One region of the Thauera aminoaromatica genome, then DNA from elsewhere that is predicted to be linked to it. Evidence: predicted binding sites of a transcription regulator. Region 1 holds the regulator's gene; each other region holds the start of a gene.
The links. The regulator sigma-54, encoded in region 1, starts transcription at its own class of promoters, with help from an activator protein. The targets are predictions, from matches to a motif close to TGGCACGCTTNCTGCTNA.

Region 1 (7,284 bases):
GCCGCGCATCGACCGCAGCGCGTCCGTCCGCATCCGCGGTAAGCTCGCGGTCCGCTGCCCGACGTTTGCCGCCATGCCCTCCGAATTCGACCTGATCCGGCGCCACTTCACCCGCCCCGCGCGCCACACCGAGCTCGCCGTGGGCGACGACGCCGCCCTGCTCGCGCCGCGCCCCGGCATGCGGCTGGCGGTGTCCACCGACATGCTGGTGGCCGGCACCCACTTCTTCGCCGACACCAACCCGGAAGGGCTAGGCTGGAAGACGCTCGCGGTCAACGTCTCCGACCTCGCCGCCATGGGCGCCGAGCCGCGCTGGGCCTTCCTCGCGCTCGCGCTGCCGCAGGCGGACGAGGCCTGGATCGCTGCCTTCGCGCGCGGCTTCTTCGCCTGCGCCGACGCCTTTGCGATCGACCTCGCCGGCGGCGACACCACGCGCGGACCGCTGACGCTTTCAGTGACCATCGTCGGCGAGGTCCCGGCCGGCGCCGCGATCACCCGTGGCGGAGCGCGTGCGGGCGACGACTTGTGGATCTCGGGCCAGCCCGGCCGCGCCGCGCTCGGGCTCGCGGCGCTGCGCGGCGAAACCGGCCTGGACGCCATCCACCACGCCGAATTCGTCGACGCCCTGCAACGGCCGCAGCCGCGCGTAGCGCTCGGGCTCGCGCTGCGCAGCCTGGCGAGCGCGATGCTGGACGTCTCCGACGGCCTGCTCGGCGATCTGCGACACCTCCTCGAATGCTCGGGCACGGGCGCCATCGTCGAGGTCGCGGCGCTGCCGCTCGCCGCGCTCGCCGCCAGCGGCGCCGATCCCGCGCTGTGCCGGCGCTGCCTGCTCGCGGGCGGAGACGACTACGAGCTGCTGTTCGCGGCCGCGCCCCGACACCGTGCCGAGATCGATGCCTTGTCGGCCCGACTCGACCTCCCCCTGCATCGCATCGGCGAATTCACCCCCGCACGCGAGCGCCTGCTGCTGCGCGAGGCCGACGGCGGCCTGGCGGCCCCGGCCGCATGCGGCTACGATCACTTCGCCTGAGGCCCGATCCGGCCCACCTCTCGAAACGACCATGCGCCCCACCGCCCGCCTGCTGATGAGCCACCCCGCCCACTTCATCTCGCTGGGCTTCGGCGCCGGGCTGTCGCCGTGGGCGCCGGGCACGGTCGGTACCCTGCTCGGGTGGGCGATCTACCCACTGATCCGCACCCCGGTGTCGGAGTTCGTCTTCCTCGCACTGCTCGCCAGCTTCTTCCTCGCCGGCGTGCTCGCCGCCGAGCGCACCGGGCAAGCGCTGGGGGTGCCAGACCACGGCGGCATCGTCTGGGACGAGATGGTGGCGATCTGGCTGGTGCTGCTGTTCACCCCCGCCGGGCTGCTGTGGCAGGCGATCGCGGTCGCACTGTTCCGCTTCTTCGACATCGTCAAACCGCCTCCGGTGCGCTGGGCCGACCGCAGCTTCAAGGGCGGCTTCGGGGTCATGTTCGACGACCTCGTCGCCGCCGGCTACACCCTGCTGGCGCTCGCGGTGCTGGTCCACCTGCTGGGGAGCTGAGACCATGACCGATCACGAACTCGACGCCCTCGCGCGCAGGGTGGGCGAAGCCCTCGCCAACCGCAGGCTGTGGCTGGCCACCGCGGAGTCCTGCACCGGCGGCTGGATCGCCGAGGCCGTCACCGCGATCGCCGGCAGCTCGGGCTGGTTCGACCGCGGCTTCGTGACCTACTCGAACGACGCCAAGGCTGACATGCTCGGCGTGCGCGCCGCGACGCTGGAGACGCACGGCGCGGTCAGCGAAGCCACCGTGAGCGAAATGGCCGCGGGCGCGCTCGACCGCAGCCGCGCCGACCTCGCGGTGGCCGTGTCCGGGGTCGCGGGACCGGGTGGAGGCAGCCCCGCCAAGCCGGTCGGCACGGTCTGCCTCGCTTGGGCACGGCGCGACGGCCCCACCGGGGTCGTCACCGTCCATCTCGACGGCGACCGCGCCGCGGTGCGCCGGCAGACGGTGATCCTCGCCCTGCAAGGCGTACTCGAACGCTGCGTCTGAGGGGCGCAGGGCGCACGGGGCCGGGAAATCCGAACCGCCACCCTCGCCACTTCGCCGGACGCAGCCCCGCGCCGGAAATCCGCATGACATGTTTGCTGTAATTGCATACAGGCTCTACACTTACGGCATCAGGCCTGCACCCCGCATGTCTGCAATCTTTGTGCCATAATCAGGCAATCAAACAGGACGCACTTCCATGGACGAAAACAAGGCCAAAGCCCTCTCCGCGGCGCTGTCGCAGATCGAAAAGCAGTTCGGCAAGGGTTCGATCATGCGCATGGGCGACGGCAGCATCGAGCGCGACATCCAGACCGTCTCCACCGGCTCGCTCGGACTCGACATCGCGCTCGGGCTCGGCGGTCTGCCGCGCGGTCGGGTGGTCGAGATCTACGGCCCCGAATCCTCCGGCAAGACCACGCTCACCCTGCAGGTCATCGCCGAGATGCAGAAGCTCGGCGGCACCGCGGCCTTCATCGACGCCGAGCACGCGCTCGACGTCGGCTACGCGGAAAAACTCGGCGTCGACATCGAGGATCTGCTGATCTCGCAGCCCGACACCGGCGAACAGGCGCTCGAGATCGCCGACATGCTGGTGCGCTCGGGCGGCGTGGACATCGTGGTCATCGACTCGGTCGCCGCGCTCACCCCCAAGGCCGAGATCGAGGGCGAGATGGGCGACCAGCTCCCCGGCCTGCAGGCCCGCCTGATGTCGCAGGCACTGCGCAAGCTCACCGCCAACATCAAGCGCACCAATACCCTGGTGATCTTCATCAACCAGATCCGCATGAAGATCGGCGTGATGTTCGGCAGCCCGGAGACCACCACCGGCGGCAACGCGCTCAAGTTCTACGCCTCGGTGCGCATGGACATCCGCCGCACCGGCACGATCAAGAAGGGTGACGAGGTGGTCGGCTCCGAGACCCGCGTCAAGGTGGTCAAGAACAAGGTCTCGCCACCGTTCAAGGAAGCCCACTTCGACATCCTTTACGGCGAGGGCATCTCGCGCGAAGGCGAGATCATCGACCTCGGCGTCGAGCACAAGATCGTCGACAAGTCGGGCGCCTGGTACGCCTACAAGGGCGACAAGATCGGCCAGGGCAAGGACAACTCGCGCGAGTTCCTGCGCGCCAACCCGGTGCTGGCCCGCGAGATCGAGAACAAGGTGCGGGTCGCGGTCGGCCTGCCCGAGCTGCCGCCCGCCGCCGCGTCCGCCCCGGCGCCGGCCGAGGCCTGACCCCGTCGGCACCGACATGGGCGAGCCGAGCCTGCGCGAACGTGCGCTCCGCCATCTCGCCCGGCGCGACCACTCGCGCGCCGAACTTGCGCGCAAGCTCGCACCCCATGGCGAGCCGGCCGAGATCGAAGCGGTGCTCGAGCGCATGCGCGAGCTCGGCCTGCAGTCCGACGAGCGCTACGCCGAGGCCTTCGTGCGCGGCAAGGCGGCGCGCTTCGGCACCGCACGATTGCGCAACGAGCTCGTGCGGCGAGGCATCGACCGTGACCGGATCGACGAGGCGCTCGCCGACGAGTGCGTAGAATCCGAGATCGAGCGGGCGCGCGCGGTGCTGCACGGCCGCTTCGCCACCCCACCCGCCGACGCACGCGAATGGGCGCGCCAGGCGCGCTTCCTGCAAACCCGGGGCTTCGCCCCCGAGCTGATCCGCAAGCTGCTGAAAGAGCCCTACGATGAGTCTGCTTAAGGTCGCCGGCCTGCAAAAGCGCTACAAGGCGCGCACCGTGGTGCATGACGTCGGCTTCGAGGTCGGCTCGGGCGAGGTCGTCGGCCTGCTCGGTCCCAACGGCGCCGGCAAGACCACCTGCTTCTACATGATTGTGGGTCTGGTGCGCGCCGACGGCGGCCAGATCGCCCTCGACGGCACCGACCTCACCCACCTGCCGATCCACGCCCGCGCGCGTTTGGGCCTGTCCTACCTGCCGCAGGAGATGAGCGTGTTCCGCAAGCTCAGCGTGGCCGAGAATATCCGCGCCGTGCTCGAACTCCAGGGGCTCGAACGCCGCCAGATCGAGGAGCGGCTCGAGGAACTGCTGATGGAACTGGGCATCCATCACCTGCGCGACAACACCGCGATCTCGCTCTCGGGTGGGGAGCGCCGGCGCTGCGAGATCGCCCGCGCGCTCGCCACCGACCCGCGCCTGATCCTGCTCGACGAGCCCTTCGCCGGGGTCGATCCGATCGCGGTCATCGACATCCAGAAGATCATCCGCTTCCTCAAGGAGCGCGGTATCGGCGTGCTGATCACCGACCACAACGTGCGCGAGACCTTGGGCATCTGCGACCGCGCCTACATCATCAGCGAAGGTCGCGTGCTGGCGAGCGGAGAGCCTACCGAGATCATCGAGAACGAGCGCGTGCGCCAGGTCTACCTCGGCGAGCACTTCCGCCTGTGAGCCCGCCCTCCTGCCGACCGCGATGAAACCCAGCCTCCAGCTCAAGCTCTCCCAGCACCTCACGCTGACGCCCCAGCTGCAGCAGTCGATCAAGCTGCTGCAGCTGTCTACGATCGAGCTGAACCAGGAGATCGAGCGCGTGCTGCTCGAGAATCCCATGCTCGAGCGCGAGGATGGCGACGGCGGCGTCGACTACGCCCCCGCGCCGCCGCCGGGCAACGCGCCCGAGCGCGAAGCCGCGCCGGAACCCGCCGCCGAACCGGCGGGCGAGTCGATCACGCACGAGGGCGGCGAAGGCAGCAGCGAGGACGAGGGCATCGACTGGTCCAACGTGGGTCAGGGCGCGTCCAGCCGCAGCGAGGACGACGAGGACGGCGACTACCAGGACATCCAGGCCGCCGGCGTGTCGCTGCGCGAACACCTCGACCAGCAGGTCGCCCTCTCGCCCCTGTCCGACCGCGACCGCGCGCTGGTGCGCTTCCTGATCGAGGCACTCGACGACGACGGCTACCTGCACCAGCCGCTGGAAGATCTCCTCGAGCTGTTGCCGCAGGACGCCGAGGTCGATCTCGACGAGCTCGCCATCGCCCTGCGCCACGTGCAGAGCCTCGAGCCGGCCGGGATCGGCGCGCGCAGCCCGCAGGAATGTCTGGCCCTGCAGCTCCAGGCCTTGCCCGAGTGCCCGATACGCCCTCTCGCTCTCGAGATCGTGACCAGCCACCTCGAACTGCTCGCGGAGCGCAACTTCGCCCGTATCCGCAAGCTCACCGGCTGTGACGACGAGGGTCTGCGCGAAGCGCAGGCCCTGATCTGCAGCCTCGACCCCCACCCCGGCTCGCGCTACTCCACCGCCGAGACGCGCTACGTGCTGCCCGACGTCGTCGTGCGCAAGCTGCGCGGCCAATGGACCGTGAGCCTGAACCAGGAAGCGATGCCCCGCCTGCGCATCAACCGCCTGTACGCGAGCCTGTTGCAGCAGAACCGCGCACAGGGCGGCGGCCTCGGCGGGCAGCTGCAGGAGGCGCGCTGGCTGATCAAGAACGTCCAGCAGCGCTTCGACACCATCCTGCGCGTGTCCCAGGCCATCGTTGACCAGCAACGGCAGTTCTTCGATCATGGGGACGTGGCGATGCGGCCACTCACCCTAAGGGAGATCGCAGACCAGCTCGAGCTGCACGAATCCACCGTCTCGCGCGTCACCACGCAGAAGTACATGGCGACGCCGCGCGGAGTCTTCGAGCTCAAGTATTTTTTCGGCAGTCATGTCGCGACCGACACCGGCGGTGCGGCTTCCTCCACGGCGATTCGTGCGCTGATTCGCCAGCTGGTGGACGCGGAGGACAGCAAGAAGCCGCTGTCCGACGCCAAGATCGCCGAAATTCTCGGCCAACAGGGAATCGTCGTGGCGAGGCGCACGATCGCCAAGTACCGCGAGTCCCTCAACATCCCGCCGGTCAGCCTGCGCAAATCCCTCTGACAACAACAGGAGTCATCCATGAATCTGAACATCACCGGGCGCCACGTCGAAGTCACCCCCGCCATCCGCGAATACGTGACCTCCAAGCTCGATCGCGTCATCCGCCATTTCGACAACGTCACCAGCGTCACCGTCATCCTGTCGGTCGAAAAGCTCAAGCAGAAAGCCGAGGTGACGCTGCACGTGCGCGGCAAGGACCTCTTCGTCGAAGCGGACGACGCCGACCTCTACGCGGCGATCGACGCGATGACCGACAAGCTCGACCGTCAGGTTCAGAAGTACAAGCAGAAGCAGTCCGACCATAACCACGAGTCGCTCAAGCACCAGGTCCCCGAGGCCTGAGGACCGGCTTGAAGCTCCCCGTCCGGGGTGTGGTTATAATGCGCGCGTTTTCACGAAGCGCGGCCGCACACGCCCCGGACCGGATTCCCGCCCCCCTGGCGGCAGCTGACGGAAGAGTGCGCGAGCCCACCTGCGAATGAGCCTGATATCCCAACTCCTGCCGCTTTCCAACGTGGTGATCGATCTCGACGCGAGCAGCAAGAAGCGCGTCTTTGAACAGGCCGGCCTGCTGTTCGAGAACAACCAGGGCATCGCCCGCAGCACCGTGTTCGACAGCCTGTTCACCCGCGAACGCCTCGGCTCGACCGGACTGGGTCAGGGCATCGCCATCCCGCACGGCCGCATCAAGGGGCTCAAGGACGCCGCCGGCGCTTTTCTGCGCCTGGCCACCCCGGTGCAGTTCGATGCTCCCGACGGCCGTCCGGTGGACATGCTGTTCGTGCTGCTCGTGCCCGAACAGGCCAACGAAACCCATCTGCAGTTGCTCTCCGAGCTCGCGCAGATGTTCAGCGACCGCGAGTTCCGCGAGACCCTGCACGGCGCGACGGATGCCGCACAGATCCACCGCCTGTTCGTGAATTGGGGTGCCGATGCGGCAAACCAGCCTGACCCGGCTGTATGAGGCGCACCGCGAAAGCCTGAGCCTCGTCCACGTCAGCGGACCGATCGGTGCCCGTCTGTCGGTCGCCGAAGAGCGCATCTGGCCGGCCGACCTCGTCGGCCACCTCAACCTGATCCACCCCACCCGGCTACAGGTGCTCGGCGCCGCAGAGCTCGCGTGGGCGCAACGCCAGGCGAACGAGAAGGTCGCCCACCACCTCAACGAGATCCTCTCGGCGCACCCCCCCGCGATCATCGTCGCCGACGGCTGCGAGATCCCCAACATCCTCCACGGCATCTGCGAGGCGCACGACGTCGCGCTGTTCACCGCGCGCCACCCCTCGGCGAGCGTGATCGACCAGCTCCGCCTCTACCTGTCGCGCGAGCTCGCCGAGAAGGTCTCGCTGCACGGCGTG
Region 2 (7,284 bases), 2.1 Mb from region 1:
CGAAGTGACCGAGTCCAGCCCGCTCACGGCGAAGGTGCTGTGGGAATTCAGCGGCGACGCCGATCTCGGCCTCGCCTTCTCGCGGCCGATCATCGTCAAGCACGAGGTAGTCACGACCGACAACCGGGGTAACGAGACGCGCTCGGGCCAGGGGTGGGTCGTGCTCGTCAGCTCGGGCTACAACAACTCGAGTGGCGACGGCAGAGGCTACCTGTATGTTCTCAACGCCAAGACCGGTGCGCTCATCAAGAAGCTCTCCACGGGCGTCGGCAGCGCCAGCGACCCGAGCGGGCTCGGCCAGCTCAGCGCCTGGGTGCACAACGCCGACGTCAATAATGGCGTGCAGTGGGTCTACGGTGGGGACCTGAAGGGGAACCTGTGGCGCTTCGACCTGAGCGCAACCAACCCCGACGCCTGGTCGACAAGCAAACTTGCGGTCCTCACCGACGCCAGCGGCAACGTCCAGCCCATCACCGCGGCGCCCGAACTCACCCGCGTCAAGGCCGGCAACGATTTCCGCAACCTGGTCGTGGTGGGCACGGGGCGCTACCTTGGAGAGAAGGACGTCCCCGGTACCACGGTCTCCGCGGCCGACGCGGCCCAGGTCCAGACGTTCTACGTCATCGAAGATCGCATCGACCGCGGCGGCAGCACCGTCGTGCGCGCAGACCTGACGCCTCGGACCCTCGCCGCGGAGACCGACGGCACGCGCACCCTGTCCGATGCAGCGGACATCAACTGGTCTGCGAAGCGCGGGTGGAGGGTGGATCTGAACATCAGCGGCGAACGTGCCACGACCGATCCTGCGATCGCCCACACCACGGTCGCATTCACGACCAACGTCCCGAGCGCGTCCGATCCATGCGTGCCGGGCGGGACGAGCTATCTGTTCCAGTTCGACCTCGCAACCGGGATGGCTCCGATCGGTACAAACGCCCTTCCCTACGTGGGCAAGCGCCTGCGGCCCGGTCTGGCGAGCCGCGTCGTACTGATCGTGACGCCGAACGGCCAGGTCATCGGCCTGATCCGCAAGACCGACGACAGCAGCGAAGCCGAGCCGATCGTGACTTCGGTGTCCGGGGGCGACATTCGCCGGATATCCTGGCGCGAACTGAACTATCGCTGAGACCGGACACGATCACTGGAAACAAGAAAGGCGCCGACGGCGCCTTTCTCGTTTCGGGAACCACCTAAGAAGTCATCGCGCGGCACGCCCGCGCACGGCCAGCCCGAAGAGACCGATACCGAGAAGCGCCAGCACGCCCGGCTCGGGCACCGGATTTCCGTTTCCGTTGTCGACGACGTTGGCAAACACCGTCAGCTCCAACTCGTAGCTGCCGCGACTGGAGGCGAACCCGACATCCTCATCCGACAGCAAGAGCGAGAACATCATCTCGTGGCTGCCAAGCTCGTCCGCCCTGAAGCTCGCCTTGACATTCCGGCCTGTGCCCTGCGCGAGCCCCTCGAACAATTCGAGGTCCGTCATCGACAGCCCGGAACCGCTCTTGGGATTGAATCCATCCAGATCCAGTCCCGCTCCGCCGAGCAAACCAAGGTTGAAGATGTTCAGATCGAGCGTAAATAAGTCGCCGAGCTCGACCTCGATGTTCCCTGACACAGGTAGCCGCCAAGTCGTCGTGGTCTGGTCTCCTTCGAAGGAGGCGATCGCATGAGGAACGTAGCTGTAAGCGAGCTTATGGGTGAACGATCCAGCCGCGTCGGCCGTACGGGAGCTGAGGGATGAGGTCAAAGAGTCGGCCGAACCCGGCGCCGTCGAACTCAGGTCGGCAACAAGCCCGTACGAAGCCGCGCTGTTTCCGGGCGGCTGCCCGGCTTTCGCGACGAAGGCGTCTCCGGCCGCATCACCCGAGGCGATGGTTCGAGAAAGAGTATCGAAATTGCTCAGCGACGGCGTCGGCGTGCTCACCGAACCGATGACCTGGCGATCGAACAGGGACTCGCCGAAGGACGTCCAGCTGACGCGCACCGCACTCGTCCCCGTCGCGCCACCCGTGACTTGCTGCGAGAGCAGCAAGTTCGAAGCGGAGACCGATGCGGTAATCGAGGTCAGCACGCCCGTCGATGCATCGAACTGCTGGAACGAATTCGGGCCGATCGAGCCGCTGGTCGTTATTGCCGTGCTAACCGCGCCGTCCATCACGGACGAGTCGGTCACTGCATAACTTCTCTCAGCGATATCGTACGTCCGCACGGAAATCATCGGTGCGGCTTGGACAGCCGACATGCCGATCATGGAAAGCACCAGCGCCATCAGGCGGGGTTGAGGATTCATGTGGTTCTCCCGTTCTATTTGAGCAAGCGGGTATTACATGCTTGCCGACGAGCGTTACCAGCAAAAATCAAGCCAGAAGAAATTTTGCTTAATAATCCGTGACTTAAATTATTACCCCCCCCCGAACCCTGGGTAACTGTAAAAAAAACCGACGCAAAGCGAAATCGAGGCCTCATCGATGCCCCAAAATGGGGTCCAGCCAATGGCTGCGAGACGCATGGGTGGTTTTCGTGGTTCGGGCCCGACGACCTGCTCAAGCCCAGGTGTCGACGATGCCGCCCGCCGTGCTGCCGACCGCCGCAGCGGGGGGCCGGGGAATCGCCTGCAGCAGTTGCATCGCGCTCTCGCCCTGGAGGTCGAGCGCCTTGCGCAGGACTTCGACCGAGGCTTCCTGCTGGACCTGCGCGAGCGCATTGTTCGAGGCCAGCGCGGCGATTGCGGTTGCTTCCATGATTTGTTCTCCTGTCGAGCCGGGGCGAGGGCGGTGATGTCGAAGAGCATATCGGCAGGGAGCGGAGGAGCTTGAGCCGCACCGGCGGCAGCGGGTGACGGACCGCCCGCATCGCGACTTGCGCCGCTCCTGCAGCGCGTGCAGGTGTCGGAAATACGCGAACGCAGCGCGCTCGGCATGCGTGAGGACCGCCCCACCCGCGCGGGAAACAACGGCCGAACCCCAGCCGAACCGCGTCCGAAATCGCGCTGCTTCTCGTGGGAGCGACGCAAGTCGCGATTCCCCGCTGCTTCTCGTGGGAGCGACGCAAGTCGCGATTCCCCGCCCGGAACATCGCCTCGTCGCCGTCAACCCGACTCCCCCACAACCCAACCCCCGAACGCACGACGGGCGCCTCGCGGCGCCCGTCGGATTCCTGCCCCGGCGTTCCGCTCAGTCGCGGAAGTTGCCGTACTGCAGCGGAAAATCGGTGATCTGCTTCTTGACCAGCGCGATCGCCTCCTGCAATACGTCGCGCTTGGCGCCGGAGACGCGCACCGCGTCGCCCTGGATCGCAGCCTGCACCTTCATCTTGCTGTCCTTCAAGAGCTTGACGATCTTCTTGGCCAGTTCCTGCTCCACGCCGACCCGCACCTTGACCTCCTGCTTGACCTTGTTGCCGGAGATCTTCTGCACGTCGCCGTAGTCGAGACATCGGACGTCGACGTTCTTCTTGGTCATCTCGGGCAGCAGGATGGTCTTGATCTGCTCGAGCTGGAAGTCGCTGTCGCCGTAGAGGGTCAGCAGCTTCTCGGCGAGCTCGATCTTGGCGCTCGTGCCCTTGAAGTCGTGACGGCCGTCGACCTTGCGGTTGGCCTGCTCGACCGCGTTGCGCAGCGCGGGCTGGTCGACCTCGGACAGGATGTCGAAAGACGGCATGCTCCCCTCCCCCGCTCAGCCGAAGTGGCAGATGTAGTGGTAGGGCTCGCCCGCCACCTCGATGTCGAAGCTGGAGTCGCCCGGCACGTCGAAGGATTCGCCGGCGCCGTAGGTCTTCCAGTCCGCCTGGCCTTTCAGGCGGACGCGGCAGGAGCCGGCCACGCCCTCCATGATCTCGGGCGCGCCGGTGTTGAAGGTGAGCGAGGCCGGCAGGATGACCCCCACGGATTTCTTCGTGCCGTCCGCGAACTGCACGCTGTGGCTGACGCACTTGCCGTCGAAATAGACGTTGGCCTGGGTGGTGACGGCGACGCCGTCGAGCTTGGCGGTAATGCCCATCGCTTGTGTTTTCCTTATTCGATGCCGAGCAGCTTCTGGATGATGCCCTTGGCGATGAAGCCGACGAAGCCCACGCCCAGGCCGAGGAACAGCCACATCATGCCGTAGCGGCCGGCCTTGGATTCCTTGCCCAGGTTCCAGATGATGAAGACCATGAACAGGATCAGGCCGGTCAAGCCGAGTTTGAGGGCGAGGTCCTCGAACTCGACGAAGCTGAGTCCGAGGATGTAGTCGTCGTTGGCCATCGCAAGGGATCCGTTGCGGGTTTAGCCGCGCTTGGCCTTGGCGTTGGCCGCGATGCGCATGCGCAGCGCGTTCAGGCGGATGAAGCCGTGCGCGTCCTTCTGGTTGTAGGCGCCGGCGTCGTCCTCGAAGGTGGCGATCGTCGGGTCGAACAGCGAGTCGGTCTTCGAGTCGCGACCGGTGACGATGACGTTGCCCTTGTAGAGCTTGAGACGTACCCAGCCGTTGACGGTCTGCTGGGTGTGGTCGATGAGCGCCTGGATGGCGCGGCGCTCGGGGCTCCACCAGTAACCGTTGTAGATCATGCTGGCGTAGCGCGGCATGAGGTCGTCCTTGAGGTGGGCGACTTCGCGGTCGAGCGTGATCGATTCGATGGCGCGGTGGGCGCGCAGCAGGATGGTGCCCCCCGGGGTCTCGTAGCAGCCGCGGCTCTTCATGCCGACGTAGCGGTTCTCCACCAGGTCGAGGCGGCCGATGCCGTGCTTGCCGCCGAGCTCGTTGAGCCTGGCGAGCAGCTCGTGCGCCTTCATGCGCTTGCCGTCGATCGCGACCAGATCGCCCTGTTCGAACTCGAGGTCGATGTACTCGGCGGCGTCGGGCGCGGCCTCCGGCGACACCGTCCAGCGCCACATCGACTCCTCGGCCTCGGCGGCGGGGTTCTCGAGGTGGCGGCCCTCGAAGGAGATGTGCAGCAGGTTGGCGTCCATCGAGTAGGGCGAGCCGCCCTGCTTGTGCTTCATCTCGATGGGGATGCCGTGCTTCTCTGCGTAGGCGAGCAGCTTTTCGCGCGACAGCAGGTCCCACTCGCGCCACGGCGCGATGACCTTCACGCCCGGCATCAGCGCGTAGTAGCCGAGCTCGAAGCGGACCTGGTCGTTGCCCTTGCCGGTGGCGCCGTGCGAGACGGCATCGGCGCCGGTGGCGCGCGCGATCTCGATCTGGCGCTTGGCGATCAGCGGACGCGCGATCGAGGTGCCGAGCAGGTATTCGCCTTCGTAGATGGTGTTGGCGCGGAACATCGGGAAGACGAAGTCGCGCACGAACTCCTCGCGCAGGTCGTCGATGAAGATGTTCTCGGGCTGGATACCGAACTGCAGCGCCTTGGCGCGCGCGGGCTCGAGCTCTTCACCCTGGCCGAGGTCGGCGGTGAAGGTGACCACTTCGCACTGGTAGGTGTCCTGCAGCCACTTCAGGATGACCGAAGTGTCCAGCCCGCCCGAGTAGGCGAGCACTACTTTGTTGACGTCGCTCATGCTGTTTTCCTGTTTCCTGCTGTGTTGCCGGCGCGCACGCCCGTGCGTGCCGTGATTGTTCGTTGGATCAGTTCTCGATGCGGCCGAGGACCAGGTATTCCATCAACGCCTTCTGCGCATGCAGTCGGTTCTCGGCCTCGTCCCACACCACGGACTGCGGGCCGTCGATGACTTCGGCGGTGACTTCCTCGCCGCGGTGCGCGGGCAGGCAGTGCATGAAGACGGCCTCCTTGTGCGCGACCGACATCATCTCGGCATCGACGCACCAGTCGGCGAAGGCCTTCATGCGCTCTTCGTTTTCGGCCTCGAAGCCCATCGAGGTCCACACGTCGGTGGTGACCAGGTCGGCGCCGCGGCAGGCGTCCATCGGGTCGGCGAACTGCTCGAAGTTGGCCGTCCCGTACAGGCCGGCGCGCTCGGGCTCGACTTCATAGCCCGGCGGGGTCGACACGTGAACGTTGAAGTCCAGCACTTCGGCGGCCTGCAGCCAGGTGTTGCACATGTTGTTGCTGTCGCCGATCCAGGCCACGGTCTTGCCCTGGATCGAGCCGCGGTGCTCGATGAAGGTGAGGATGTCGGCGAGGATCTGGCAGGGGTGGTACTCGTTGGTGAGGCCGTTGATGATCGGCACGCGCGAGTTGGCGGCGAAGCGCTCGACGATGTCCTGCTCGAAGGTACGGATCATCACCAGGTCGCTCATGCGCGAGATCACCTGGCCGGCGTCCTCCACCGGCTCGCCGCGGCCGAGCTGCGAGTCGCGGGTGTTGAGGTAGATCGCCGAGCCGCCGAGCTGGTGCATGCCGGCCTCGAACGAGAGGCGCGTGCGCGTGCTCGCCTTCTCGAAGATCATCACCAGCGTGCGGTCGAAGAGCGGGTGGTAGGGCTCGTAGCGCTTGAACTTGTCCTTGATCCACTTCGCGCGCGCGAACACGTATTCGTATTCCTCGCGGGTGAAATCCTTGAACTGGAGGTAGTGCTTGATGGGAGAGCTCATACGCAGTCCTCAGCCGTTCGCGAGGAAGTCGCGAATCATCGGCGCCAGCATGGACACCAGGGTCTGCGCGTCGGCGGTGGTGAAGGTGAGCGCCGGCAGCAAGCGCACCACGCGCTCGGAGGTCACCGACAGCAGCAGGCCGTTCTCGGCGGCGCGCGCCATCAGCACGCCGCAGGGGCGGTCGAGTTCGATGCCGATCATGAGGCCGCGACCGCGGATGTCGACCACGCCCGCCTCGCCGGCGAGCGCCTCAGCCATGCCCTTGCGGATCGCCGCGCCGACGGCGACGGCGTTGTCCATGAGCTCGTCCTCGACGATGGCGTCGAAGGTGGCCAGGCCCGCCGCGCAGGCGAGCGGGTTGCCGCCGAAGGTGGAGCCATGGTTGCCCGGCCCGAACAGGCCCTTGGCCAGGCCGCTGGTCACGCAGGCGCCGATCGGCACGCCCGAGGCCAGACCCTTGGCCAGCGTCATCACGTCGGGCCTCGTGCCCGCATGCTGCCAGCCGAACCACTTGCCGGTGCGGCCCATGCCGCACTGGACCTCGTCGCAGATCATCAGCCAGCCCCTGTCGTCGCACAGGGCGCGCAGATCACGCTGGAAGGCCTCGTCGGCGACGTTGACCCCGCCCTCGCCCTGGATCATCTCGAGCATGACCGCGACCACGGTGTGGTTGTGCTCGGCGATCCTGCGGATGGCCTCGATGTCCTTGTAGGGCACGCGGATGAAGCCCTGCACCAGCGGCTCGAAACCGGCCTGGGCCTTGCGGTTGCCGGTGGCCGACAACGTGGCCATG
Region 3 (7,284 bases), 2.1 Mb from region 1:
TCGTTCTGCTCGGCGGTCGACAGCATGCGGGTCTGCATCTCGAACTGACGGGCGAGCGAGATCATCTGCACCATCTGGTCGACCACGTTGACGTTGCTGCCCTCGAGATAGCCCCCGGCGACGCGCACATTGGGATCGACCGGCGCGGGCGCCCCGCCCTGCAGGCGGAAGAGGCCGTCGTCGCCACGCACCAGCTGCGCCTCGGGCGGATTCACCAGCTTGAGCTGCGCGACCACGTTGACCACACCCGGCTGATCGGGCTGCAAGGCCGAGACCGAACCGTCGGCACCGATGGTGATCTCGTTGTCGGGCGGGATCGTGACCGGCCCGCCGTCGCCCAGCACCGGCCTGCCGTCGCGCGTCTGCAGGACGCCGTTGGCGCTCACCGCGAGGCTGCCGTTGCGGGTGTAGGCCTCGCTGCCGTCCGGCATCTGCACCGCCAGCCAGCCTTTGCCGGCGAGCGCGACGTCGAAGGGCCGGCCGGTGAACTGCAGCGGCCCCTCGGTGAAGTCGTTGGCGACGCTGGCGTCGACCGTGAAGGCGCGCGTGCGCAGCGCCTCGGTCTGCACCTCGACCGCGCGCAGCTTGTGCAACTCTGCGCGGAAACCCGTGGCGTCGACGTTGGCGAGGTTGTGCGCGACCGCCGCCTGCTGGTCCATGGTGCCCTTGGCGCCGGTCATCGCGGTGTAGATCAGGCGGTCCATCGCTGGCCTCTCGTGTCAGGCGGGTTTCAGGATCAGCGCAGGTTCACCAGGGTCTGCAGGACCTGGTCCTGCGCCTTGATGGATTGCGCGTTGGCCTGGTAGTTGCGCTGCTGCACGATCATCTGCACCAGCTCGTTGGTGAGCTCCACGTTGGCGTCCTCGATCATGCCCGCCGAGACCACGCCCGCGACCCCTTCGCCGGCCTTGGACGGCGCAGTGAGGCCGGATTCGGTGGTCGCTTCCCAGAAGTTGTTGCCGATCGACAGCAGCGCGTTCGGATTGCGGAAGGTCTGCAGCGCGAGCTGGGCGAGTTCGCGCGTCTCGCCATTGGTGTAGCGACCGGTCACGATGCCGTCCCGTCCCACGCTGACTCCGGCGAGCTCGCCGCCGGTGTAGCCGTCCTGGGTGAGCTCGGTGATCAGGTAGGAGCCACCGATCTGGCGCATGTCGCTGAAATCGACGTGGAAACGGATGCGGTCCGCACCCGGCGTGTAGGAAGCCGGGATCGCCAGCGGATTCGCAGCCGTCGGCCCGACGATGGGCGTGTTCACCGTACCCTTCTCGTTGAAGGTCAGGCTCCAGATCACGCTCGGGTCCTCGATCGAGCCATCGGTCCCGACCCCCAAGGGATAGCCGCCGTCCACGCTGGTGAAGACCTTCCAGGTGTTCTCGTTCGTGTTGACCGGATCGTTCGGGGTCGGGGTCACCTTGGCGAAGTAGTAGGTGAGCTCGTGCGACTTCCCGAGGCTGTCGTACGCCTTGATCGAGGTCGAGAAATTGTAGGTGCGCGCGTCCTGCCAGTTCTCGCCCGCAGGGAGCGGAAACGTGAAGGTCGAGCCGAACAGCTGTGGGTAGCGCTGGGCTGCGCTCAGGTCGTTCGCATCGAGGTTTCCGCCGATCTCCACCCGGCTGGTCGGCATGGGCTGGGAACCGACGATCGGCACCTGGACGTCCTTGAGGCCGCCGATCGGCGTGGGCAGGGCGCCCGGGGTGACCGGACTCTGGAAGCCCTTGAGCCTTTCGCCGGTGGGGGTGCGGATGAAACCCTCCTTGTCGAGCTCGAACTGGCCGTTGCGGGTATACACGTCCGGGCCGTTCTCGCGGCTGACCACGAAGAAGCCGTCGCCGTTGATCGCCAGGTCGAGCGGGTTGTTGGTGGTGGTGAGGTTGCCCTGGGTGAAGGTCTGCCGCACCGCACCGAGCGTGGCGCCCACACCCACCTGCTTGCCCGAGATCGAGCCGGTCAGCGAGGCCGCAAAGACGTCCGAGAAGATCGCGGAGCCGGTCTTGAAGCCGATCGTGTTGGTGTTGGCGACGTTGTTGGAGATGATGTCCAGGGCCTTGGAGGAAACGCTCAGGCCGCTCAAACCTTGCTGGAAAGACATGATCGGGGCTCCGGATCAGAGAATCTGCTTGATGTCGTCGTACTTGAAGATGCCGAGCGAGCCGACCTGGAAGTCGGTACCCGAGGCGCCGCGGATCACGCTGGTGACCGGGCCGAACTCGAGCGTCCGACCCGTGACCTTCTTGCCCTCGGCGAGCGCGCTCAGCTCGACCGTGTAGGCGCCGTCGACGGCACGCGAACCGTCGCTGGCGGTACCGTCCCAGATGAAGTTCTGGCTGCCCGCCTTGACGTCCGCGAGCTCGATCTTCTTGATCTCGAGGCCGGCGGCGTCCTTGATCGACAGCACCACGCTGTCGGCCGCGGCATCGAGCTCGAAACCGCCTACCGCGCCGGCCTCGGTGAGGGTCAGCTTCTTCCCCTCCACCAGCACGCCGCGCCCGACGAGCGCGGCAGCCTGCATCGAGTCGTAGGCGCTCTGGCCATCGACGAAGCTCTGGAACATCTTGTTCAGGCGCTCGATGCCGTCGACCGTGCTCATCTGTGCGAGCTGCGAGGTGACCTCCGCATTCTCCATCGGGTTGAGCGGATCCTGATTCTTCAGCTGGGTGGTGAGCAGGGTGAGGAAGCGCGAGTTCATGTCGCCGGAGGCCGAAGCCTTCGACTCCTCGCGCGTGTTGATCTTGGCGAGCACGCTCGCCGCGATGTCCTGGTTGTTCGTTACGCTGCTCATTCCTCTCTCCTGCTGTCGGCGTTTTCCGCGTCACGGCGCCTGCGGGGTGCTTACTGGCCGATCTGCAATGTACGCTGAAGCAAGGTTCGTGCCGTGCTCATCACCTCGGCGTTGTTCTGGTAGGAACGCGAGGCGGAGATCATGTTCACCATTTCCTCGACCACGTTGACGTTGGGCATCTCGACGTAGCCGTCGGGGTTGGCGGCAGGGTTGTTGGGCTCGAAGACCAGCCGCAGGGGCGCGGCGCTCTCGACCACCTGGGTCACCTGCACGCCGACCGCCGCCGGGCCGGCGACCGGGCGCGCGGCGAACACCACCTGCTTGGCGCGGTAGGGCTGGCCGTCCTCGGAGATGACGCTGTCGGCGTTGGCAAGGTTGGAGGCCGTGGCATTGAGGCGCAGCGACTGCGCATTGAGCGCCGAGCCGGCGATCTGGAAGACGTTCAGCATGCTCATGGCGGCTCTCCTTACTGGCCGGTGATCGCGGTGTTCATCGAGCGCAGCATGCCGTTGATGAAGGTCACGCTGGCCTCGTAGTGCAAGGCGTTCTCGGCGAAGGCGGCGCGCTCGACGTCCATGTTCACCGTGTTGCCGTCCACCGCGGACTGCAGCTCGCTGCGGTAGCCGGTCAGGCTTTCGAGCGCAGGCGCGGGTGCGCTGCCGATGTGGCCCGCCTGCGTTGTCGCCATCTGCACACCCTCCCGCGAGGCATTGAGCGCGCCCTGCAGCGCGGCGCGGAAATCCACGTCGCGCGCCTTGTAGTGCGGCGTGTCGGCGTTGGCGATGTTCGAGGCGATCAGCTGCTGGCGGTGCGCCTGCAGGTTCAGCGCGGTCTGGTGGAACTGGATCTGCCGGTCGAAAAGGGTCTTCATCGCTGTGCTCCCGGGACGGTGCGCCCGGACGTTCCGGACGCAGTTTCCATGCCAGCGATGGTAGGCGCGGGCCGGCAAGACCCTGGCGCCGATAAGGGGGGCAAAGCCCGGCCAATTTCGCCGCCACCCGCCGGCAAGGATTGCCGGCGGACGCTGCCGGTTGCCAGGCCGGCGGGGGTCATGGTGCAATCCCGCCATGACGACTCCCCTCCACCGCAGGCTCGCCGCAGGGCGACTGCGCGGCCCGGCCGCAGCGCTGTGCGCGGCCCTCGTGCTGCTTCCCTCCCCCGCCGCGATCGCCCAGCACGCCGAGGGGGCGGTCGAGGCCCGCGTGCGCCAGTTCCTGCAGCGCCAGGTCGCCGGCCTGCCCGGCGAGGTGTCGATCGAGCTCGCGCCGCTCGATCCCAACAGCCAGTTGCCCGCCTGCGCCGCGCTCGAACCCTTCCTGCCCGCGGGCACGCGCGCGTGGGGACGCTTCAGCGTCGGTGTGCGCTGCGACTCACCGGTGACGTGGACCGCCTACCTGCAGGCGCGCGTCGCCGTGGTCGCCGACTACCTGATCGCCGCCCGCCCGCTGCGCGCCGGCCAGGTGCTCGGCCCCGCCGACCTCGGGCAGCGCAGGGGCGACCTCACCGCGCTCCCCGACAATCTCCTCACCGACCCCACCCAGGCCAGCGGCCACCACACCCGCATCGCGGTCGCCGCCGGCAGCCCCTTGCGCGGCGACATGCTGCGCGTACCCCACGCGGTGCGCCAGGGCCAGACCGTGAGCGTGCTCGGCGTGGGCGCGGGCTTCCGGGTGGCGAGCGAAGGCCGTGCGATGAACAACGCCGCCCCGGGTGAGAAGGTGAGGGTGCGCCTGGCCGACGGCCAGGTCGTCACCGGGACCGCACAGGCGGGCGGCGCAGTGGCGCTGGAGTTCTGAGGCGGCTGCGTGCCGAACGGAGACGGCCGCGAGCGGATGGCCGAGCGTGAAAGATTTCATGCTTTAATCGCTCAAGTTCCACGCCATCGCGCCGAAGAGAACGTCAGAGTCACTCTGTATGGGAACTGCGCCATGAAAATCGAAAGCTCGGGCAAGGCGATTGCCCCCTCCACCGCAGCGGAGGCCCGCCCACGCAGCCCCGCGAGCCCCGGCGCCACGGTCTCCGCCGGCAGCGAAAAGGTCCAGCTCTCCTCGCTGTCGTCCAGCCTCGCCAAGGCCGAGGCGAGCATCGCCCAGACCCCGGTCGTCGACGCGCAGCGCGTCGAGGAGATCAAGCAGGCGATCGCCAACGGCGAATTCAGGATCGACGCCGGACGCATCGCCGACGGGCTGATCGACAGCGTGCGCGAGATGCTCGCAGGCCAGCGCTGAACGCTTCACCGCGCATGAACCGTCCTGCCGTCCCGCCCTCCTCCGCCGACCGCCAGCGCCTCGCGCTGCTGATCGAAGCGGAAGCGATCCAGCTCGGAGAGTTCGTCGAGCTGCTCGCGCGCGAGGAGGCGCTGCTGATCGCCGGGGAGGTCGATGCACTGGTGGTGCTCTGCCAGGACAAGAACGAACGCTACCGCCGCCTGCAACGGCTCTCCGACGACCGCAGCCTGCTGCTCGGCCGCTTCGGCCAGGCGGTCTCCGACACCGTGATCCGCGACTGGCTCGCCGGCTTGCCGCGCGTGCTGGCGCGCTGGGACGAGGTCCTCGGCTTGGCCCGCACGACGCGCGAGCGCAACGCCCTCAACGGCAAGCTCATCACCGAGCGCATGGCGCACAATCAGGCCGCGCTCAGCCTGCTGCTCTCGGCCGCCGACCAGCCGCCGCTCTACGACGCCGAAGGCCATACCCGCGCCATTGGCGGCGGGCGCATGCTCGGCAGCGCCTGAACATACATACAGCCCTTCGCTCTGCTATCCTTGCGCCCTTCGCAAGTTCGAACGGGCAGTCAGCATGGCCGGCACGCAAGGCACTCCAAAGCAGTACGACGAATCCTCCTTCCGCGTCCTGAAAGGGCTCGAGCCGGTGCGCGAACGCCCCGGCATGTACACCCGCACCGACAGCCCGGCGCACATCATCCAGGAGGTGATCGACAACGCCGCCGACGAGGCGCTCGGCGGCTTCGCGAAAAAGATCCACGTCACGCTCCATGTCGACGGCTCGGTCACCGTGGCCGACGATGGCCGCGGCATCCCGGTCGGACTGCACCCCGAGGAAGGCGTCCCGGTGGTGGTGCTGGCCTACACCCGGCTGCACGCCGGCGGCAAGTTCGACAAGCGCGAGGGCAACTCGGCCTATGCCTTCTCGGGCGGCCTGCACGGCGTCGGCGTGTCGGTGACCAACGCGCTGTCGACCCGGATCGAGGTCGAGGTCAGGCGCGAGGGCAAGATCCACCGCATCGACTTCTCCGACGGCGGCGAGACGATCGGCCCGGTGCGCGTCGAGGGCGACTGCGGACGCCAGACCGGCACCCGGGTGCGGGTGTGGCCGGACGGCAAGTACTTCGAATCTCCGCGCGTGCCGATGAACGAGCTCGAGCGCCTGCTGCGCTCGAAAGCGGTGCTGCTGTCGGGGGTCGCGGTGCGGCTCGACATCGAGCAGGCGAACGGCCCGGCGCTGACCAAGACGTGGTCCTACCCCGACGGCCTCGCCGGTTATCTGAAAGAGCTCGCGGGCGATGTCGAGCCGGTGGCGCCGATCTTCACCGCCGAGAAATACGCCGCCAAGGACGATCCGACCTTCGCCGCCGGTGAAGGCGCGGCGTGGGCGCTGGCATGGTTCGAATCCCCGGTGCCGAGCGAGTCCTACGTCAACCTGATCCCGACCGTGAACGGCGGCACCCACGAATCCGGCCTGCGCGCCGGCGTGTTCGAGGCGATGAAGTCCTTCATCGACCACCACACCCTGCTGCCGCGCGGCGTGAAGCTGCAGCAGGAGGACGTGTGCGGGCGCATGAGCTTCGTGCTCTCGGCGCGCCTGCTCGACCCGCAGTTCCAGGGCCAGGTGAAGGAAAAGCTCAACTCGCGCGAGGCGGTCAAGCTCGTCTCCAGCCAGCTGCGCGACCCCTTCGAGATCTGGCTCAACAACCACGTCGAGGCCGGCCGCGCGATCGCCGAGCTTTCCATCAAGCAGGCGCTTGCGCGCCAGAAGAGCGCGCAGAAGGTCGAGAAGAAGAAGACCTCGGGCGTGGCGGTGCTGCCCGGCAAGCTGTCGGACTGCGAGTCCGAGGACCTCGCCGACAACGAGCTCTTCCTGGTCGAGGGCGACTCCGCCGGCGGCTCGGCCAAGATGGCGCGCAACAAGGAGACCCAGGCCATCCTGCCCTTGCGCGGCAAGGTGCAGAACGCCTGGGAGATCGACCCGGATCGCCTCTTCGCCAACGCCGAGATCCACGACATCGCGGTGGCCCTCGGCGTGGACGCGCACACCGCCGACAGCCCGATCGACCTCTCCGGGCTGCGCTACGGCAAGGTCGTCATCATGTCCGACGCCGACGTCGACGGCGCCCACATCCAGACCCTGCTGCTGACGCTGTTCTTCCGCCACTTCCCCAAGCTCATCGAGCGCGGCCACGTGTATGTGGCGCAGCCGCCCCTGTACCGCATCGATGTCCCGGCACAAGGCAAGAAGCGCCCGCCGCGCCGCCTCTACGCGCTCGAC
Region 4 (7,284 bases), 460 kb from region 1:
TCTGCCACGGATCGCGCGCGTCCTTGAGCGCGTCGAGCAGGCGCGCGTGCAGGCGGCGGCGGTTCTCGCCGTCCTCGACCACCTTGGCCTTCACGTAGTCGAGGCCGACGCGGTCGAGCCAATGCACCGTGCGCTCGAGGTACCAGCCCTCCTCGCGGTAGAGCTGCAGGAAGGCGCCGGCATACTCCATGACCTCCTCGTCGCCGCCCACCTTGCACAGATACTGCGCGACCTCGGTCTTGATGCCGCCGTTGCCGCCCACATACAGCTCGTAGCCGGAATCGACGCCGATCACGCCGACGTCCTTGATCCCCGCCTCGGCGCAGTTGCGCGGGCAGCCCGACACCGCAAGCTTCACCTTGTGCGGCGCGTACATGTCGAACAGCATCTTCTCGAGCTTGACCCCCATGTCCATCGCCAGCTGGGTGCCGAAGCGGCAGTGCTCGGCGCCGACGCAGGTCTTCACGGTGCGGATCGACTTGCCATAGGCGTGGCCCGACACCATGCCGGCCGCGTTGAGGTCGGCCCAGATCTTCGGCAGATCCTCCTTCTTCACCCCGAGCAGGTCGATGCGCTGGCCGCCGGTGACCTTGACCGTGGGCACCTGGTATTTCTCCGCGGCATCCGCAATGGCGCGCAGCTCGGCAGGCGTGGTCAGCCCGCCCCACATCCGCGGCACCACCGAATAGGTGCCGTCCTTCTGGATGTTGGCGTGGGCACGCTCGTTGATGAAGCGCGACTGCGGATCGTCCTTGGCCTCGTGCGGCCACGACGAGATCAGGTAGTAGTTGACCGCCGGCCGGCACTTGTCGCAGCCGTTGGGCGTCCTCCAGTTCAGCGTGTCGAACACCGCCTCCTTGCTCGTCAGGTGGTGCTTGAAGATCGCCTCGCGCACCACCTTGTGCGAATGCTCGGTACACGCGCACACCGGCTTGTCGTTGGCGCTCACCGCCTGGTAGGCGCCGCCGACGGTGGAAGCGAGGATCTGCTCGACCAGGCCGGTGCAGGAGCCGCAGGAGGACGCCGCCTTGGTGTGCTTCTTGACCTCGTCGAGGGTGAACAGGCCCTTCTCCTTGATCGCCTTGACGATGGTGCCCTTGCACACGCCGTTGCAGCCGCACACCTCGGCCGTGTCGGGCATGCTGGCGGCGCGGTTCTCGCCCTTGTGGCCGGCGTCGCCCAGCTTGTTCTGGCCGAACATCAGGTGGTCGCGGATCTCGGCGACGCTCTGGCGATCCTTCATGAGCTGGAAGTACCACGAGCCGTCGGCGGTGTCGCCGTACAGCACCGAGCCCACGATGCGGTCGTCCTTGAGCACGACGCGCTTGTACACCCCGCCCTGGCGGTCGTGCAGCACGATGTCCTCGGTGCCCGGGCCGCCGCTGAAGTCGCCCGCCGAGAACACGTCGATGCCGGTCACCTTGAGCTTGGTCGAGGTGACCGAGCCCTCGTAGCGGCCGATGCCGAAGTTGGCGAGGTGGTTGGCGCACACCTTGCCCTGCTCGAACAGCGGCGCCACCAGGCCGTAGGCGATGCCGCGGTGCGCCACGCACTCGCCCACCGCGTAGATGCGCGGATCGGTGACGGTCTGCAGCGTGTCGGAGACGTGGATGCCGCGCACCCGGCCGCTGCCGCAGTACAGGCCGGCGGATTCGGCGAGTTCGTAGTTCGGCCGGATGCCGGCGGCGACCACGACGAGGTCGGCGGGGATCTCCATGCCGTCCTTGAAGCGCACCGCGCCCAAGCGCCCGTTCATGCCGCCCTGCGCGTTGCGCGCCGGCAGCAGCGCCTCGGTCTGGCGCGCGAGCAGGAACTTCATGCCCTTGGCCTCGAGCGAGGCCTGCAGCATGTCGGCGGCCGCGCGGTCGAGCTGGCGTTCCATGATCCACTCGCCGAGGTGCACCACGGTCACGTCCATGCCGCGCAGCATCAGCCCGTTGGCCGCCTCCAGGCCGAGCAGGCCGGCGCCGATCACCACCGCGTGGCGGTACTTGCCGGCGGCCTCGATCATCGCCTCGGTGTCGGCGATGTCGCGGTAGCCGAGCACGCCCGGCAGGTCGTTGCCGGGGATGGGCGGGATGAAGGGCGTCGAGCCGGTGGCCAGCAGCAGGCGGTCGTAGTCGGCCTCGGTGCCGTCGCCGGCGAGCACCTTGCGGCGCACGCGGTCGATCTTCACCACCTTGCGGCCGGCGTGCAGCGTGATGCCGTTGTCGCCGTACCAGTCGAGATCGTTGAGCATGATCTCGGGCAGCGTCATCTCGCCCGCCAGCACCGGCGAGAGCAGGATGCGGTTGTAGTTGCCGTGCGGCTCGGCGCCGAACACGGTGATGTCGTAGAGGTCGGGCGCGAGCTTCAGCAGCTCCTCGATCGTGCGCACGCCCGCCATACCGTTGCCGACCAGCACGAGTTTCATCTTCTTCATGGGGTTTCTCCGCAACAAGGCCGATTGGGTCGGAATGAAAACGGCGCCCATCCCGCTCGATCCCCAGCAGGGGGCGAGTGGAATGGACGCCGTTGTCCACCAGACCGTAAAACGCTGCGGCAGCACTCGCTGCCGCTCACCCGACCGCCGTTGGCCAGGGGCTCGAGGGAGAATAAGCATCAAACATGCCAGCGCCTGGGAGCGATCGATCCGACCAAAGCGCCGCCCAACCCCCACCGCCCGCACTGCTGCGGTGCAGCACCCACACCCACATGCACAGCCCTGGTGCGAAGCACACCGCACCGGAATCCCCAACCCGCAGCGTCCGGGGTCGCATCGAATCGCACCTCCCGAACCTCGTCACGCTCGGGCTGGCATGTAGGAGCGACGCAAGTCGCGATCCCCCCAAAACCCGCAGGAGCGACGCCAGTCGCGATCACGGCGCCCGGAATCCGCACCACCCGACCCTGCCGCCGCCATCGCGACTCGCGTCGCTCCCACAGAAACCCGCAACGCTCCCGGCCTTGACGCACGAGCGGCGCCAGTCGCGATCCCCCCAAAACCCGCAGCGCCCGGGGTGGGACGTAGGAGCGACGCCAGTCGCGATAACGGCGCCCGGAATCCGCGCCACCCAGCCTGGCCGCCGCCATCGCGACTTGCGTCGCTCCCACAGGAACCCGCAACGCTCCCGGCCTTGACGCACGAGCGGCGCCAGTCGCGATCCCCCCAAAACCCGCAGCGCCCGGGGTGGGACGTAGGAGCGACGCCAGTCGCGATCACGGCGCCCGGAATCCGCGCCACCCCAAGCCCGGCCACCGCCATCGCGACTTGCGTCGCTCCCACAGTCGCGATCACCCGGCCGATGCAACGCCGGGCAGGAAGGCCTCCAGTTCCAGCACGGCGCGCGCGACGTCGGGGAGGCGGCGGCCCTGGTTCATCGCGGTCTGGCGAATCAGGCGGTAGGCGGCATCCTCGCTCAGGCCCTGATGGCGCATCAGCACGGCCTTGGCGCGATCGATCAGCTTGCGCTCGTCGAGGCTGGCGCGCACCGCGGCGAGCTCCTCGCCCATCGCCTGCAGGCGGCACGACTGGGCGTGGAGCACATCGACGAGCGAGCGCGTGAGGCGCGGGCCGAAGGGATCCGCCGCCAACTCGAGGCGCCCGGGCGCCGCCGCCGGACGCTCCGCGCCGGGGGCGATCGCCGTCTGCCCCGTCCCAGGCTCGTCCCCCTCGCCAGGCACTCCGGCCAGCTCGTCCGCCCCGCCGGCGAGAAACACCGGGGCGGCGTCCGCCCCCCCTGCCAGCGCGCACATCAGCACCTCGGGATCGTCGGGATCGCGCTGCAGCGCGGCGATCCGCGCCGCGCAAGCCGCACGCAATCCCCCGGCAAGCAGGTCCTCGATCACGCGCAGGTGGTCGAGCCGGGCCGAACAGCATGCGAACCAGGGCTCCGCGAGCGCCGACGGCAGCGCCCCGCCCTTCCCGGCGGCGAGCAACTTGCGGCGCAGGCGTTCGAGTTCGGCGAGCGGCATCGCCTGGCACGCCGCATCCCAGGCGCTGCGCACCTCGGGCGGGCAGAAGGCCGCGAAGCGCGCGAAGCACGCCTCCTGCGTCTCGATCAGATGCAGCAGGTCGGGCTCGGCGGGATGACGCGCGTTGGCCGCAGCGTTCGCCCTCCCAGCGGCGAAGGCGGCCGCACCGGCCGCACGCTCCTGGCCGGCGAACTCCTTGCCCTGCATCAGGTTGAACAGCGCCACCAGCAGGCGCGAGATGGCTGGATCGGTCGCGATGTCGGCCGCCTCGAAGACCAGCGCCAGCAGCGCGGCGATCGCCTGCGTGAATCGCTGCGTGGCCTCGTGCGGCGTGCAGCGGCCGGCGGCGATCGTCGCGCGCAGCGCGGGCAGCCCGTCGAGGGCGTGCAGCGCGAGCGCGATCCGGGTGAGCAGGCGGGAGCCGCCCGTCGGCGCCGCGCCGCCCCTCGCGTCGAGGACGTCGGCCTGCTCCAGCCAGGTCCGCAGCGCGGCATCGGCCTCGATGCTGGCCGCCACGCACGCCGCGCGATCGCCATCGAAGTGCCTGCCACCCGCGGCGAGGTGAAGATTCGAGCACCCGCGCTCGGCCTGCAGGCGATGCACCAGCTCGCTCACCGCCCGCACCAGCTCGCAGCTGCGCGCCAGTTGCTCGAGCTCGCGCAGCTCACAACGGCGCGCAGCGACCAAAAAGGCGAGGATCGATTCCATGCAGGGCTCCGGCAAGAAGAGGGTCTGCGACCGGCGGCCGCACATCCCCCCAAGCAAGACCCGTGCAAGCCCGACGCCTGGGCTCTGCCGTAGGAGCGACGCAAGTCGCGATCACGGCCCTGCCGCCCGCCGCCCGCTGCCGCACGCGGAATCGTGCGATCGCGACTTGCGTCGCTCCCACCAAAACCAGCGCGCCCTTCCAGCGCCGACGCCTGGCGCTGCTGTAGGAGCGACGCAAGTCGCGATCACGGCCCCGCCGCCCCCGCCACCCGCTGTCGCAGGCGGAATCGTGCGATCGCGACTTGCGTCGCTCCCACCAGAACCACCGCTCCCTTCCAGCGCCACCGCCTGGCGCTGCTGTAGGAGCGACGCAAGTCGCGATCACGGCCCTGCCGCCCCCGCCGCCCGCTGCCGCAGGCGGAATCGTGCGATCGCGACTCGCGTCGCTCCCACCAGAACCAGCGCTCCCTTCCAGCGCCGCCGCCTGGCGCTGCCGTAGGAGCGACGCAAGTCGCGATCACGGCCCTGCCGCCCCCGCCGCCCGCTGCCGCACGCGGAATCGTGCGATCGTGACTCGCGTCGCGCCCGCAAGGGGCTACGCGGCGCTTCGAGGGCTCGGGCGGAGCTGGCCGATGGCCTCGATCAAGCCCTCGCCCACCCCATCGGGCCCGCGCTGCCAGCCGTCGAAATGCAGCAGCTCGGGCAACGGGACGCGCTTCAACCAGCCTGCGGCCTCGAGCTCCGGCTGCGCGTGGAAGTCGCGCACATAGCCGACGCACAGATAGGCGATCGGCACGATCTCGCGCGGGATGCCGAGCGCCTCGCGCAGCGCCTGCTGGTGCAGGATGCTCACCCAGCCCACGCCCAGGTTCTCGGCGCGCGCCGCCAGCCACAGGTTCTGCACCGCGCACACCGCGCTGTACACGTCCATCGCGCCGATGTGCGTGCGCCCGATCACCACCGGGCCGTGGCGGCTGCGGTCGCAGGTGATGCAGATATTGACCGGCGACTCGAGGATGCCCTCGAGCTTCAGGTTGCGATAGGTGTCGCGCTTGCCCTCGTCGAACATCTGCTCGGCCTCGGCGTGCGCGGCGAGGAAATCGGCGTGGATCTTCGCGCGCACCTCGCGCGAGCGCACCACGACGAAATCCCACGGCTGCATGAAGCCGACCGAGGGCGCGTGATGCGCGGCGGTGAGCACGCGCGCGAGCACCTCGTCGGGGATCGCGTCGGGCAGGAACTCGCCACGCACGTCGCGCCGGGTGTGGATGGCGCGATAGACGGCGGCGCGCTCGGCGGCGTCGAACAACGGATTGGCCTGGAAGCGCGCGGCGGCCGGGTCGTGAATCGGTGCGGACGCGTCGGTGCTCGCCGGCGCGCACTGCGCCTGCGTCGGGCTGCTCATGAAGTATTCCCCTTGTCGTCGAGCAGTGGGCAGCCACCGACCAGGCGGCTGCGGGATGCACTTCGAGGCCGGTCTTCCGGCTGCGGATCATCTCGTCCGGGCGCCTTCCCGGTCCTCGTGGACCAGTGGCTGGGCGAACCTCGCCCGGACAATCCCCTACACGGCGCTGGGCGCGCGGCGGAATTGCACCGCCTTCCCGATTCTCCCGCGCACACGCGGGCACCTCGAAGCAGAGAGGGCGCAAGCTTAGCGGCAAAGGCGGCCGCGGGCAAAACAAGGCGGACACCGCCGCGCGGGGTGGGAGGTCGCCCGATCGCGACTTGCGTCGCTCCTACGAAACCGGCGCGCGCATCCTTGCGCCCGGCGCCCGAGGTGGGACGTGGGAGCGACGCAAGTCGCGATTCCCACCCGCGTCGACCTAGAAACGCTCCTCGCAGCCGCCGCGCTGGATCGCGACTTGCGTCGCTCCTACGAAAACCGGCGCGCACATCCTTGCGCCCGGCGCCCGGGTTGGGACGTGGGAGCGACGCAAGTCGCGATTCCCACGAAACCGGCGCTCGGCCATTGGCCCTCCCGACGCAGCGCCGGCTCGATTCCTCTATAATTATGAATTCTTGACACAACCGCCCACCCAGGAGGCACCATGTCCCAGCGTCCGTTCAAGATCCTCGGCATCCAGCAGATCGCCATCGGCGGTCCGAGCAAGGAGAAGCTCAAGACCCTGTGGGTCGACATGCTCGGCCTGGAAGTCACCGGCAACTTCGTGTCCGAGCGCGAGAACGTCGACGAGGACATCTGCGCGATGGGTTCCGGGCCGTTCAAGGTCGAGGTCGACCTGATGCAGCCGCTCGACCCCGAGAAGAAGCCCGCGGTGCACACCACCCCGCTCAACCACGTCGGCCTGTGGGTGGACGACCTGCCCAAGGCGGTCGAATGGCTCGGCGCCAACGGCGTGCGTTTCGCGCCCGGCGGCATCCGTCGCGGCGCGGCGGGCTATGACATCACCTTCCTGCACCCCAAGGGCAACGACGAATTCCCCATCGGCGGCGAGGGCGTGCTCGTCGAACTTGTCCAGGCCCCGCCCGAGGTCGTCGAAGCCTTCGCCCGCATCGCCAGCTGATCGCCCCCGGCGTTTCATGTAGGAGCGACGCAAGTCGCGACCCAGCGCCGCGGCAGGCGATGCGCCTCGGTCGCTGCGGGACGGCCGTGATCGCGAC

Region 2: a site for sigma-54 is predicted at 2,351-2,368, ahead of TMZ1T_RS12740 (PEP-CTERM sorting domain-containing protein). Genes of this name have one in related genera too.
Region 3: a site for sigma-54 is predicted at 3,687-3,704, ahead of flgB (flagellar basal body rod protein FlgB). Genes of this name have one in related genera too.
Region 4: a site for sigma-54 is predicted at 2,596-2,613, ahead of nirB (nitrite reductase large subunit NirB). Genes of this name have one in related genera too.

What each region holds. Positions count from the first base shown of each region.
Region 1 is NC_011662.2:790,010-797,293, reverse strand. Features, by position in the region: gene thiL (thiamine-phosphate kinase) at 74-1,033, shown strand; gene TMZ1T_RS03470 (phosphatidylglycerophosphatase A family protein) at 1,065-1,547, shown strand; gene pncC (nicotinamide-nucleotide amidase) at 1,552-2,040, shown strand; gene recA (recombinase RecA) at 2,237-3,274, shown strand; gene recX (recombination regulator RecX) at 3,291-3,740, shown strand; gene lptB (LPS export ABC transporter ATP-binding protein) at 3,727-4,449, shown strand; gene TMZ1T_RS03445 (RNA polymerase factor sigma-54) at 4,472-5,926, shown strand; gene hpf (ribosome hibernation-promoting factor, HPF/YfiA family) at 5,945-6,268, shown strand; gene ptsN (PTS IIA-like nitrogen regulatory protein PtsN) at 6,405-6,890, shown strand; gene hprK (HPr(Ser) kinase/phosphatase) at 6,859-7,284, shown strand, end outside.
Region 2 is NC_011662.2:2,893,742-2,901,025, forward strand. Features, by position in the region: gene TMZ1T_RS12735 (pilus assembly protein) at 1-1,126, shown strand, start outside; gene TMZ1T_RS12740 (PEP-CTERM sorting domain-containing protein) at 1,199-2,293, opposite strand; gene TMZ1T_RS12745 (YjfB family protein) at 2,547-2,744, opposite strand; gene TMZ1T_RS12750 (YajQ family cyclic di-GMP-binding protein) at 3,177-3,662, opposite strand; gene ppnP (pyrimidine/purine nucleoside phosphorylase) at 3,678-4,001, opposite strand; gene TMZ1T_RS12760 (DUF2788 domain-containing protein) at 4,016-4,246, opposite strand; gene TMZ1T_RS12765 (argininosuccinate synthase) at 4,268-5,497, opposite strand; gene argF (ornithine carbamoyltransferase) at 5,565-6,491, opposite strand; gene TMZ1T_RS12775 (aspartate aminotransferase family protein) at 6,501-7,284, opposite strand, start outside.
Region 3 is NC_011662.2:3,161,182-3,168,465, forward strand. Features, by position in the region: gene flgF (flagellar basal-body rod protein FlgF) at 1-704, opposite strand, end outside; gene flgE (flagellar hook protein FlgE) at 737-2,089, opposite strand; gene TMZ1T_RS13930 (flagellar hook assembly protein FlgD) at 2,105-2,779, opposite strand; gene flgC (flagellar basal body rod protein FlgC) at 2,830-3,234, opposite strand; gene flgB (flagellar basal body rod protein FlgB) at 3,246-3,650, opposite strand; gene flgA (flagellar basal body P-ring formation chaperone FlgA) at 3,847-4,575, shown strand; gene flgM (flagellar biosynthesis anti-sigma factor FlgM) at 4,708-5,007, shown strand; gene TMZ1T_RS13955 (flagella synthesis protein FlgN) at 5,022-5,513, shown strand; gene TMZ1T_RS13960 (DNA topoisomerase IV subunit B) at 5,578-7,284, shown strand, end outside.
Region 4 is NC_011662.2:1,251,811-1,259,094, reverse strand. Features, by position in the region: gene nirB (nitrite reductase large subunit NirB) at 1-2,422, opposite strand, end outside; gene TMZ1T_RS05565 (nitrate regulatory protein) at 3,274-4,662, opposite strand; gene bluB (5,6-dimethylbenzimidazole synthase) at 5,258-6,067, opposite strand; cobalamin riboswitch at 6,117-6,309, opposite strand; gene TMZ1T_RS05555 (VOC family protein) at 6,711-7,187, shown strand.